Regions from separate parts of the Arthrobacter sp. yr096 genome, predicted to be linked through region 2. Evidence: predicted binding sites of a transcription regulator. Region 2 holds the regulator's gene; each other region holds the start of a gene.
The links. The regulator HrcA, encoded in region 2, represses chaperone genes, less so after heat shock. The targets are predictions, from matches to a motif close to TTNGCACTCGNNNNNNNCGAGTGCNAA.
Positions count from the first base shown of each region.

Region 1: a site for HrcA is predicted at 1,585-1,611, ahead of groL (chaperonin GroEL). Genes of this name have one in related genera too.
Region 3: a site for HrcA is predicted at 2,041-2,067, ahead of groES (co-chaperone GroES). Genes of this name have one in related genera too.

Region 1 is NZ_FNYI01000002.1:605,077-609,374, reverse strand. Features, by position in the region: gene BMY91_RS07530 (DUF3263 domain-containing protein) at 92-427, shown strand; gene BMY91_RS07525 (LytR C-terminal domain-containing protein) at 477-1,091, shown strand; gene BMY91_RS07520 (cold-shock protein) at 1,265-1,468, shown strand; gene groL (chaperonin GroEL) at 1,795-3,420, shown strand; gene BMY91_RS07510 (ribonuclease HI family protein) at 3,631-4,298, shown strand, end outside.
Region 2 is NZ_FNYI01000003.1:587,702-591,999, reverse strand. Features, by position in the region: gene hemW (radical SAM family heme chaperone HemW) at 1-582, shown strand, start outside; gene BMY91_RS10590 (DUF4870 domain-containing protein) at 661-1,074, opposite strand; gene BMY91_RS10585 (DUF3097 domain-containing protein) at 1,196-2,047, opposite strand; gene hrcA (heat-inducible transcriptional repressor HrcA) at 2,275-3,282, shown strand; gene dnaJ (molecular chaperone DnaJ) at 3,333-4,298, shown strand, end outside.
Region 3 is NZ_FNYI01000001.1:564,508-568,805, forward strand. Features, by position in the region: gene BMY91_RS02690 (shikimate 5-dehydrogenase) at 1-343, shown strand, start outside; gene BMY91_RS02695 (THUMP-like domain-containing protein) at 357-1,586, opposite strand; gene BMY91_RS02700 (hypothetical protein) at 1,654-2,016, shown strand; gene groES (co-chaperone GroES) at 2,210-2,506, shown strand; gene groL (chaperonin GroEL) at 2,592-4,205, shown strand.

The sequences.
Region 1 (4,298 bases), on a different contig from region 2:
ACGGAGTCGGCACGCCGAATGACAGCGTTGTTATTCGCCCGTAACATGGGGGTAGGACATTTTCCCCCACCAAGCGTCGAAGGAGTGTGCCGTGGCAGAACCAGCACCGGAACCGATGGCGCCGCAGGCAACCGGTTTTGCGCTCGAAGACCTTGCGGCCGGGACGCGCAGCGACTCGCCGCTCAGCGAACGGGACCAGCAAATGCTGGCGTTGGAACGGCAATGGTGGAAGTACGCCGGCGCCAAGGAACAGGCCATCCGTGAGCTGTTCGATCTCTCCGCCACACACTATTACCAGATACTGAACGCGCTGATCGACACCGAGGACGCGTTGGCTCACGATCCCATGCTCGTCAAGAGATTGCGTAGACTACGTACGTCCCGCCAGCGTGCGCGGACGGCACGTCGCTTGGGGTCCGACGCGTAAATCGCCAGGCTGATCTGTCAGCAGCAACCAGCAAGGACAACGCTTCACCATGACCAAATATGCCAGGGACGAATTCGACCAGGTCCCGCAGAACACTTCCCGGCAGGGCGTCCACCGCGACGCCCAGGACACCGCGCGCCCCACTTTGTGGCCGGTCCTGACTGTTGGTGCCGTTGCCTTGGTGCTTGGCCTGGCGGCGTACTTGATCCTCCCGAACCTTGGGCTGGTGGCGCCCAACGCGTCCTCAAGCGTCTCGACGCCGGCGCCCCAGCAAACTGACGCCTCGCCATCTGCGGCCCCGAGCGAGTCCAGCAGTGCACCGTCCGGCGAACCCAGCCCGGGCACCTCGCCGTCGGACGTTCCATCTGCGACGACGTCCGCGGCTCCGGTGGACAAGACCACGCCTGTGGCCGTCTACAACGGCGCAGGGACGGCTGGCTTGGCTGGCCGGGTGGCCGGTCTTGTCCAAGGGGATGGCTGGACCCTGAGTACTGTGGGCAACTGGGGTGGCCTGCCGCAGCAGACCTCCGTGATCTTCTACAACGCCCCGGAACAGAAGATCAACGCTGAGGCCTTGGGTGCGCTGCTGGGTATTCAGTCGATCGTTGAATCCCCTGAGGTTCAGCAGCCCCTGGTGGTTGTGGCAGGACCTGGTTTCCAGTAGCCCGCCCGGCCCGGAACGTGCCCGGAATGCTCCAACTCGGTTAAGCCTCAATAACAAAAGTCACCCCCGCGCCTTCCATGGGAGCGCGGAGATAGTGACAGTGGTTACAGTGGATTGATTCCGGTACGGAGATCCCGGCAACCGGTCTTGGCTACTGCGAAAGTGTGGGCATCATGGCATTGGGAACCGTCAAATGGTTCAACGCCGAAAAAGGCTACGGCTTCATCACTGTGGATGAATCCGGCGACGACGTCTTTGTACACTGGTCCGCCATTCAGATGGACGGATTCCGGGCCCTTGAGGAGGGCCAGCGGGTTGAGTTCGAACTGGGGGAGGGCCAGAAGGGTCCGCAGGCTGAAGGTGTCCGCGTCGCCTGACTCGAAAAGCGACACCATATCCCTGTTCCCGTCAGCCCTCGGCTGAAACCCCTTTGTTTATAGAGCAAAGTGGCATCCCTGCTTGCACTCTCCCCGGTCGAGTGCTAATTATTGATTTAGCACTCCTGCTGTTCGACTGCTAAGTCCAGCCCGGTTAACGCCGGTGATGGACTTCTGCCGAACCGCTGGAGGATCAAGAAACACCTTGGTGGGGTGAGGTTCGGAGCGCGGGGCATACATAGGCCGCAAGCGAAGAACCGTCCGTCGCGGGCACCCTATCTGACAGGTACCTTCTTAACGACTGTCCCGAAAGGACTACCGCCGTTATGGCCAAGATCATTGCATTTGATGAAGAGGCACGCCGCGGCCTCGAGCGGGGCCTGAACATCCTCGCCGACGCCGTCAAGGTCACCCTCGGCCCGCGTGGACGCAACGTCGTCCTCGAAAAGAAGTGGGGCGCCCCCACGATCACCAACGATGGCGTGTCCATCGCCAAGGAGATCGAGCTGGACGATCCTTACGAGAAGATCGGTGCAGAACTGGTCAAGGAAGTTGCCAAGAAGACGGATGACGTCGCTGGCGACGGTACGACCACTGCAACCGTCCTCGCCCAGGCACTGGTGAAGGAAGGCCTCCGCAACGTTGCCGCCGGCGCCGACCCGCTGTCCCTCAAGCGCGGCATCGAGAAGGCTGTTGAAGCAGTCATCAGCGAACTGCTGGCCTCCGCCAAGGAAATCGAAACCAAGGAAGAGATCGCAGCCACGGCTTCCATCTCCGCCGGTGACCCGGAAATCGGCAGCCTGATCGCCGAAGCCCTGGACAAGGTGGGCAAGGAAGGCGTCATCACGGTCGAGGAATCCAACACCTTCGGCCTGGAGCTCGAACTCACCGAGGGCATGCGCTTCGACAAGGGCTACATCTCCGCTTACTTCGTCACTGATGCAGAGCGTCAGGAAACGGTTCTTGAAGACCCGTACATCCTGATCGTGAACTCCAAGATCTCCAACGTGAAGGAACTCGTCACGGTTCTGGAGAAGGTCATGCAGTCCAACAAGCCGCTGCTGATCATCGCCGAAGACATCGAGGGCGAGGCCCTGGCCACCCTGATCGTCAACAAGATCCGTGGCACGTTCAAGTCCGTTGCCGTCAAGGCTCCGGGCTTCGGTGACCGCCGCAAGGCACAGCTCGCCGACATCGCCATCCTCACCGGTGGCCAGGTCATCTCCGAAGAAGTTGGCCTCAAGCTCGAGAACGCTGGCCTGGAACTCCTCGGCACCGCCCGCAAGGTTGTTGTCACCAAGGACGAGACCACCATCGTTGAAGGTGCCGGCGACGCCGAGCAGATCGCAGGCCGCGTGGCCCAGATCCGCGCCGAGATCGAGAACTCCGATTCCGACTACGACCGCGAGAAGCTGCAGGAGCGCCTGGCCAAGCTGGCCGGCGGCGTTGCAGTCATCAAGGCCGGTGCCGCAACCGAAGTTGAGCTCAAGGAACGCAAGCACCGCATTGAGGACGCTGTCCGCAACGCAAAGGCTGCCGTTGAAGAAGGCATCGTCGCCGGTGGTGGCGTTGCCCTCATCCAGGCCGGTGCCAAGGCATTCGCAAACCTGACCCTGCAGGGTGACGAAGCAACCGGCGCCAACATCGTCAAGGTTGCCATCGATGCTCCGCTGAAGCAGATCGCCTTCAACGCTGGCCTTGAGCCGGGCGTTGTTGTGGACAAGGTTCGCGGCCTGCCTTCGGGCCACGGCCTGAACGCTGCCACGGGCGTCTACGAAGACCTTCTGGCTGCCGGCGTCAACGACCCCGTAAAGGTCACCCGCTCGGCTCTCCAGAACGCTGCTTCCATCGCTGGTCTCTTCCTGACCACCGAGGCTGTAGTTGCCGACAAGCCCGAGAAGAACGCTCCGGCTGCCGGCGGCGACGACATGGGCGGCATGGGCGGCTTCTAAGCCTCCCTGCTGTAGCGATACAGCGCCAAGCATCACGCTTTAGAGCAAACGACGGCGGTCCTCACCTTGTGGTGGGGGCCGTCGTCGTTTGCGTCGGCGCCCATTTGGGGACAGATCATGCTCCTGCGGGCACTCGCAGGGACAAATGCTGCCGCCTGGTTGGGTACTACCACGGATTCAGTGTCGGTGGGGTCTGGCAGGATTAACGGTATGACGATTATTGCTGCCGCCGATGGCTCCGCCCTCGGTAATCCTGGACCGGCCGGTTGGGCCTGGTACGTTGATGACTCCTGTTGGCGCGCAGGAGGTTGGCCGCACGGTACCAACAACCAGGGTGAATTGATGGCCGTATTGGACCTGTTCCGGTCCACGGCCCATGTGCCCCAGGAAGAACTGCTGATCCTTTGCGACAGCCAGTACGTCATCAACTGCATCAGCAAATGGATGCCTGGGTGGAAACGGAAGGGCTGGCGGAAAGCCGACGGCAAGCCAGTGCTGAACGTTGATCTCCTCAAGGACATCGACCAAGCGATCGTTGGCCGCAAGTACACCTTCGAATGGGTCAAGGGCCACGCCGGTCACGATCTGAACGAGGCTGCTGACGAGCGTGCCAGGGCAGCCGCGACAGCTTTCCAGCAGGGCGTCGCGCACCGGGAAGGGCCTGGGTTCCCCGGAGCCGGAGGGGTAGCCCCGGAGCCGGGCCGAGGCGCGGGCCGCGGTTCCGACCGGGGTGCTGGCCAGACGAGGGCTGATAGCGAGTCGCAGGCAGTCACTCAGACGCTTCCGCGAAACTCCGAGCCACTTGCCGCCCGGGCCGGTGCAGGCCCTGCATCGTCGGGCAAGGCAGGCTCCGGCGCTGCCAAGGTCGATTGGAGTGC
Region 2 (4,298 bases):
GGCCCGGACCATATCAGTGCCTATGCGCTGATCGTGGAGGATGGTACCAAGCTGGCTGCCCAGATCAGGCGTGGCGAAGTCCCTGGCATCGATGACGACGACCATGCTGCGAAGTACGAGCTTGCTGACCAGATGATCTCCGAAGCTGGTTTGAGCTGGTACGAGGTCAGCAACTGGTCCAGGACACCCGAGCAGGCTTGCCGGCACAACTTGGCCTACTGGCGCGGTGATGACTGGTGGGGCATTGGGCCGGGTGCGCACTCGCACGTGGGAGGCGTCCGTTGGTGGAACGTCAAGCACCCCACAGCGTATGCATCACGGCTTGGGTCCGGTGGTTCGCCGGCTGCCGGAAGGGAAACGCTCGACGCAGATACCCGGGAAGTCGAGCGCATCATGCTGGAAGCGCGGCTTGGGACAGGTCTGGCAGTAGACGCCCTGGATGCCATCGGACGGCATGCGATGGCCGGGCTGATTGCTGATGAGCTGGTTGACCCAGTGCAGGCGTTCAAGGGTCGCCTTGTCCTGACCCTTAAGGGTCGGCTCCTGGCTGACGCCGTCGTCAGGCGCATACTTCCCGATTAGCGGTGGTTGGCTGAGCGCGTTTCGGCACAGCCGTGTTTCGGCAGAGTCCGGCTTCGGCTCGACCGTGCCGCGTGGAGGCTACTTGATCCAGCGCAGGTTGAGCCGGTAGCGGTGCGGCTGACCATGGTTGACCCGAATTCCTGCGGATACGGAGAAGCACGTCAGGGCAACCCAGATGCCGGTGGCAATCACAGCGAAGATATTGCCCACTACCGGCAGCAGCACGAGGATGTTTGCCAGGACAGCGGCAATAGTGGGAGGCAGCGTGAAATTCAGCGCTTCCTTCGATTCCTGTGCCGTAAACGGTCCCCGGTCGCGGAAGATCAGATAGATAAGCAGGGACGGCAGGCATCCCAAAATGCCGCCGAAGTGCGCCAAAGTAGCCCACTGCCTGTCTTCGCTGGCGGTCAGCGGGAGCGCATTGGCAGGCGCACCATGGTACTGGGGCTGGCCTGCGGCGCTGCCCGGTTCTTCAGGAGCGTTCTCTGCCACGTTGTGTTCCCTTTGCTGTAAAGATGCTGCGGTGTTGCTGTCCCAGAATACCGGCCTTGGCGGGCTTCCCGGGACAAGCACCACGATGACACGTCAGTTGCTGCCGCTTTGGGGGCCCCGGTCAGGGGACTGTGAGGAAGTCGATGACTTCCTCGACGCGGCCCAGCAACGATGCCTCAAGGTCGGCGTAGCTTCGAACCGCTCCGAGGAGCCGTTGCCAGCCCAGGCCGATGGCCTCGGCGGTCTCATGGGGCCAGCCGAAGGCACGGAGAATCCCGGTCTTCCAGTCGATCCCCCGGGGCACCGAAGGCCACGCGTCGATCCCCAGCACCTTAGGCCGGATGGCTTGCCACACGTCAATGTAGGGGTGACCGACGATCAGGACATTTCCGGCAGCTCCTGGCACGGTCATGGCCTCGGCCGCAATGCGGGACTCCTTGGAACCGGCGACGAGGTGGTCCACCAGGATGCCGAGGCGGCGGGCGGGACCTGGATTAAAGGCCGCGATCGCAGATTTCAGGTCGTCCACGCCGTGGAGGGGCTCTACGACGATTCCTTCGACCCGCAGATCGTCGCCCCAGACTTTCTCGACCAGTTCGGCGTCGTGCTTTCCTTCTACCCAGATGCGGCTGGCCTTGGCCACCTGGGCGCGCTGGCCTTGCACCCTGACGGAGCCGGAGGCAGTCCGCCCCGCAGCTGCACCGGAAGCGGGTGGGCGCGCGGCGGGCGGCATCAAACGGATTGCCTGCCCTTCAAGCAAGAAGCCGTATCCGAGCTGGAACGACTTCGTCTTCCCGCGCCTGTCCTCAAGGGAAACAATGTGCATGCCGCCGGTCTTTTCTACGCGCGTGACCTCACCCACCCAGCCCGACTGGACGTCCTCAAGGACCATTCCCCGCTGGACTGGTACCTCTGGGAGTTGGCGTTTGGCAGGAGCGGACAGATCCTGCGGACCCCAATTGTCGAAAGCCAAGGAGTTCCTACCTTTGTGCTGGTTTGTGCCGGGCATCAGATCACCGTGGCTGCTGTTGCCGCCCCACCTGGCTGATCCGGGCGTTGGGCGGTTTCAATGCTAGCAACGGGGTGGCTCATACTAGACTTGTTAGCACTTGGGCATGTTGAGTGCTAAATGCGGTGATCCGTTTGCGGTCCCGCGGTGACCGGTCGGAGTGACCACGGAAGTCGTCAGGAGGTGGAGCAATGAGTGAGCCACGCAAATTGGAAGTGCTGCGGGCCATCGTTGAGGATTACGTGCATTCGAGGGAGCCTGTCGGATCGAAGGCACTCGTCGAGCGGCACCATCTTGGTGTTTCCAGCGCCACCATCAGGAACGACATGGCTGTCCTGGAAGAAGAAGGCCTCATTGCGGCGCCACACACCAGCGCCGGCCGCATTCCAACGGACAAGGGTTACCGGTTGTTCGTTGACCGTATCTCCCAGGTCAAGCCGCTGTCTGCGGCAGAACGCCGCGCGATCCATTCATTGCTTGAGGGGCCCGATGATGTCGATGACATCCTGGAGCGCACAGTAAGGCTTCTGTCGCAACTGACCAACCAAGTGGCCGTCGTTCAATACCCGCACTCCAACAGGGCCCTGGTCCGCCACGTTGAGTTCGTCCTGCTGGCACCCAAGCAAGTGCTTGTCGTCCTGATCGCGGACACCGGCAGTGTTGGCCAGAAAGTCATTGAGGCCGGTTCGGACACGAGCAATGAGGCCTTGATGCTTTTGAGGTCGCGGTTCCTCGGCAACATCGCAGGGACGCAGCTGGCACTCTTGCCGCAGGTACTTCCATCTGTGGTTGCCCTGTGTCCGCCGGAGCTTCGCAGTCTGGCCCAAACACTGGCTCACGGGCTGCAGTCGCTGAGCGACACCAGCCGGGAAGAGCGCATCCTGATGGCCGGCACAGCGAACCTCGCCCGATCCAATGTGGACTTCCCGTTGAGCATTGGTCCGGTCCTGGAGGCGCTTGAGGAACAAGTTGTCATGCTCCGGTTGTTGTCCGACATGGGGGATGACCCCCGTGGCGTCACAGTGAGCATTGGCCGTGAGAACCCCTACGACGGTTTGGCCGAGGCGTCTGTGGTTGCCACAGGCTACGGCTCAGGTGCCAAAGTGGGGATTCTCGGTCCTACAAGGATGGACTATCCCACCACCATGGCCGCGGTTCGCGCAGTGGCCCGTTACCTTTCACGCATTCTCGGCGGCTGAACGCCGGCCCGAGGAAACATTCGCAGTACAACAAGGAAGAGATACCGACTTTGAGCAGCCACTATGACGTTTTGGGAGTCTCTCCGGAAGCCACCGGGGAAGAGATCAAAAAGGCGTACCGCAAGTTGGCGAGGAAACTTCACCCGGACGTCAATCCCGGTGAGGACGTCGCAGAGCAGTTCAAGGCCGTGACCCATGCTTACGAGGTGTTGTCAGACCCCCAGAAGCGCCGCGTTTACGATGCCACGGGCAACGAGAACGGCACTGACAACGGCTTCGGCGGTGGATACTCCGGCCAGGGCTTCGCCTTCCAGGATATCTTCGACACCTTCTTTGGCGGTGGTGGAGGGCATGGCGGACCGGCGTCCCGTGTCCGTCGCGGCCAGGATGCACTCATCAGCGTCCGCATTGACCTCAAGGATGCCGTGTTCGGCGTCAACAAGAAACTTGAAGTGGACACGGCCGTTGTCTGCCCCACGTGCGACGGCAGTTGCTGCCGCCCGGGTACCCACCCGGAACGTTGCGATATTTGTGGCGGCAGCGGCCAGGTTCAGCGTGCGGTCCGCTCCATCCTGGGCCAGGTCATGACCACCGCGCCCTGTGGTTCCTGCGAAGGCTTCGGATCTGTTATCAAGGATCCCTGCAACGAGTGCAATGGACAGGGGCGTATTCGCAGCCGCCGGTCCCTGACCATCAAGGTCCCTGCCGGCGTTGCAACCGGTACACGGATCCAGCTGTCCGGACAGGGCGAGGCGGGGCCAGCGGGCGGCCCTGCAGGCGACCTTTACGTGGAGATCCGGGTCAACAACGATGCCATGTTTATGCGCGAAGGCGATGACCTTCACGCCACGCTGAGCGTGCCCATGACTGCCGCGGCCCTTGGCACGGAACTGAAGCTCGAGACCTTCGATGGCGCGCAGGACATTGATGTGAAGTCCGGCACCCAGTCAGGTGAAATCATCACCCTTCGCGGACTCGGCGTCACTCATCTTCGGGGTTACGGCCGCGGGGACCTC
Region 3 (4,298 bases), on a different contig from region 2:
CGGCCGTGCCCTCGCGGAACTCTACGGCTTCGCATGGCAGAACGACGTCAACGGTTCCACCGCGGACCTCATCATCAATGTCACTCCGCTTGGAATGGCAGGCGCGGACGAAACGGCCCAGTCCTTCGACGACGCCACGATTGCCGCAGCGAAGGTGGTATTCGACGTCGTAGCCCTTCCCTCGGAGACGCCCCTTATTTCGGTTGCACGCGCCGCAGGCAAGCCAGTAATCACGGGCGCTGAGGTCATTGCCATCCAGGCGGAAGAGCAGTTTGTGCTCTACACCGGGGTACGCCCGACGGCCGGGCAGGTCCGCGAAGCATCGGAGTTCTCGCGCCGCTGACGGCAGGAGCGCATTAGAACGTCACAGGCTCCACGACCACAGCCACTCTCTCCTCGCCAATCCGGGTGAGGACCAGGGTGGCTGTTTTCGCATCCTTGCCTTTGACGGGCTTGGCAGGGAGCAACTGCTTCCGAAGCTCCTCCGGGGTTACCGCGGTGCCGCGCTTCTTGATGTCCAGCACCGTGATGCCGTTTTCCTTCACCCAGGTTTTGAGGGCCTTGACGTTGTAAGGCATCACCTCGAGGACCCGGTAAGCGCGCGCAAACGGCGTGTCATGCAGTTCCGGAGCGCAGATGTAAGCGATGTGCTCGTCCACCAGGTGACCGCCCAGCCGTTCGGCGACGTCGGCCACCAGGCCTGCGCGGATGACGGCACCATCGGGTTCGTAAAGGAAGCCTTCAACACGCCCGACGGCGGCGACCGGACCGCCGTCGAAATCCTCACCGCTGGTGATTTCGGCGGCCCCCTGGCTGCTGATAACCAAAGCGGCCCGACGTACACCGGGACGGGACACTGCGTTGAACCACAACGTCACTTCGGTGACGTCTCCACCCACCGAGACCCACTGGGCCTCGCAACCTGACGGTACGGAGTCGTGGGGGATACCCGGCCCCATCTTGACGCCTATGGCACGTCCGGTGGCGGCCAGTTTTTCCACGAAGGACAGTGGGGGAGAGAACGCTTCGGGGTCCCAGATCCGCTTGGTCCCGGATGAGGACGTGGTTCGCCGGGCGGGATCCAGCCACACGCCGTCGATCCCGTCCAGTTCCACCGCCATGGCATCCGAGTGCACCACCGTGGCGTGCGGGAACGGCATGAGGTTGATGGTTGCGCAAGCGGCGGTGGTCTCGTCCATCTCCACCGCGGTGACTGCGATGTCCATGGACGCCATGGCCATCGAATCGGCGCCCAGACCGCAGCCGAGGTCCGCCACGTGCGCAATTCCGGCCTTGGCAAAACGTTCGGCATGCCTGGCGGCAACGTTCAACCGGGTGGCCTGTTCAAGGCCGGCCTGTGTGAACAGCATCTGACGTGCGAACTCGCCAAACTTGGCTTCTGCACGGGTACGCAGGCGGGACTGCGTCAGGACGGCGGCTACCAGGTCAGGGGAGTGCCCCGCCTTCCGCAGGGTGGCATTGACGTTGAACGAATCGGCTTCCCGGTAGGGCCCCAATGAGGCAAGAAGTTCCCATCCTTCAGTAGTCAGCAAGGGCGCGATCTGTTCCTGCGGTGCATGAGGCATGCCATCAAGCCTAACGGCGCGGCTTATGACAACGTGACTGCTGAATCAGCCAGATAGGGTTGTTTTCATGGAAGACAACGCAGCCCCGCATCCCTCCGCCATCACAAAGTTTGCGCGCCCTGCCCTGATAGCGGGCGCCGTAATCACGGTGGTCTGCATCGGCCTGCTGATCATTATCTTCGCGCTGGATTCCTTTAACGCGGCCACATACTCAGTGGCCGGGAAGAGCGTCAACGACGCCACGGACGAGGCACGGGACATCCGCGAGCTGTACAGCGGCGCCCGGACCGGCGGAATTATCACCTTGGTGATCGCCGGCGTCGTAACTGTTGCTTCAGCCGTGCTGCTGTACTTGAACCGGGGCAATGCCCCGCTGGACGAGGACGATGACGGCGAAGACTATGATCTGGACGACCTCACCGGTCGGTGACGGACGTTCACCGATGACGAAATGCTGGCACTCACCTTGACCGAGTGCTAACGCCTTACATAGAGTCTTATTAGCACTCTCCCCTGGAGGGTGCTAATCACGCCAGGCGTACTTCCGGCACCGCGACGACGGTTGCACGCTCCGGCACCCTAGTTCTTAGTCCATGAATCAGCTCATGAAAAGGAGAGTCCGAGTGTCGGTCTCGATTAAGCCTCTTGAGGATCGTATTGTTGTTCGCCCGCTCGAAGCAGAGCAGACCACGGCTTCCGGCCTGGTAATTCCGGACTCCGCGCAGGAGAAGCCGCAGGAAGGCGAAGTTGTTGCAATCGGCCCCGGCCGCTTCGATGACAACGGCAACCGCGTACCGGTTGACGTAGCTGTTGGCGACGTCGTCATCTACTCCAAGTACGGTGGAACCGAAGTCAAGACCGGCGGCAACGAGTACCTCGTTCTGTCCGCCCGCGACGTCCTTGCGATCGTCGTAAAGTAACTTCCTGGAGCCCCGCACCGCCGCCGCGTTGGATTCATTCCGACCCGACAGCGGTGCGGGTTTTCTGTCTTGAAAGGACACAACCATGGCAAAGCAGCTTGCTTTTAACGATGCTGCCCGCCGGTCTCTTGAGGCCGGTATCGACAAGCTCGCCAACACTGTCAAGGTGACGCTTGGCCCGCGCGGCCGCAACGTCGTGCTGGACAAGAAGTGGGGCGCTCCCACGATCACCAACGACGGCGTAACCATCGCCCGTGAAGTTGAGCTTGACGACCCCTACGAGAACCTTGGCGCACAGCTGGCCAAGGAAGTAGCCACCAAGACCAACGACGTCGCAGGCGACGGCACCACCACAGCCACCGTGCTTGCACAGGCCCTGGTCAAGGAAGGCCTCCGCAACGTTGCTGCCGGCGCCGCTCCGGGTGAGATCAAGCGCGGCATCGAGGTTTCCGTTGAAGCCATCGCAGCCCGCCTCCTGGAAAATGCCCGCGAAGTAGAAGGCACCCAGGTTGCCAGCGTTGCAGCCATCTCCGCTCAGAGCGACGAGGTTGGCGAACTGCTGGCCGAGGCCTTCGGCAAGGTGGGCAAGGATGGCGTCATCACCATCGAAGAGTCCTCCACCACGCAGACCGAGCTGGTTCTGACCGAGGGCATGCAGTTCGACAAGGGCTACCTCTCCCCGTACTTCGTCACCGACGCAGAGCGCCAGGAAGCCGTCCTCGAAGACGCCCTGATCCTCATCAACCAGGGCAAGATCTCCTCGCTGCAGGACTTCCTGCCGCTGCTGGAGAAGGCACTTCAGGCCAACAAGCCGCTCTTCATCATTGCTGAAGACATCGAAGGCGAAGCCCTGTCCACGCTGATCGTCAACCGCATCCGCGGCACGCTCAACGTTGTTGCCGTCAAGGCACCGGGCTTCGGCGACCGCCGCAAGGCCATGCTCCAGGACATCGCCACGCTCACGGGCGCACAGGTTGTCTCCCCGGACCTCGGCCTGACCCTGGACACCGTTGGCCTCGAGGTACTCGGTACGGCACGCCGCATCACGGTCACCAAGGACAACACCACCATTGTTGACGGTGCAGGTTCCGCCCAGGACGTCGCCGACCGCGTTTCCCAGCTGCGTGCTGAGCTCACCCGGACGGACTCCGACTGGGACAAGGAAAAGCTGCAGGAACGCCTTGCCAAGCTGGCAGGCGGCATCGGCGTGATCAAGGTTGGCGCAGCCACCGAGGTTGAGCTGAAGGAAAAGAAGCACCGCATCGAGGACGCAGTGTCCTCCACGCGTGCCGCCCTCGAAGAAGGCATCGTTTCCGGTGGCGGCTCCGCACTCATCCACGCCCTCAAGGCACTGGACGAGTCACCGGCCGTCAAGGCACTGGAAGGTGACGCAGCAGCAGCTGTTGGCATCGTCCGCCGCGCCCTGATCCAGCCGCTGCGTTGGATCGCCCAGAACGCCGGATTCGACGGCTTCGTGGTTGTTGCCAAGGTTTCCGAGCTGGAAGCCAACCACGGCTTCAACGCCAAGTCCGGTGAGTACGAGGACCTGATCGCCGCAGGCGTGATCGACCCCGTCAAGGTCACCCGCTCCGCTCTCCGCAACGCCGCTTCCATCGCAGCCCTGGTTCTCACCACCGAGACCCTGGTTGCCGAGAAGCCCGCTGAGGAAGAAGACGCACACGCAGGCCACCAGCACTAATAGACCTGCCCCAAAGAACCCCGGTCACGTCCGTGACCGGGGTTTTTTGTCGTCTCCCGCCAAGCGCGGGAGGGCTATTGTGGGCGTACGACG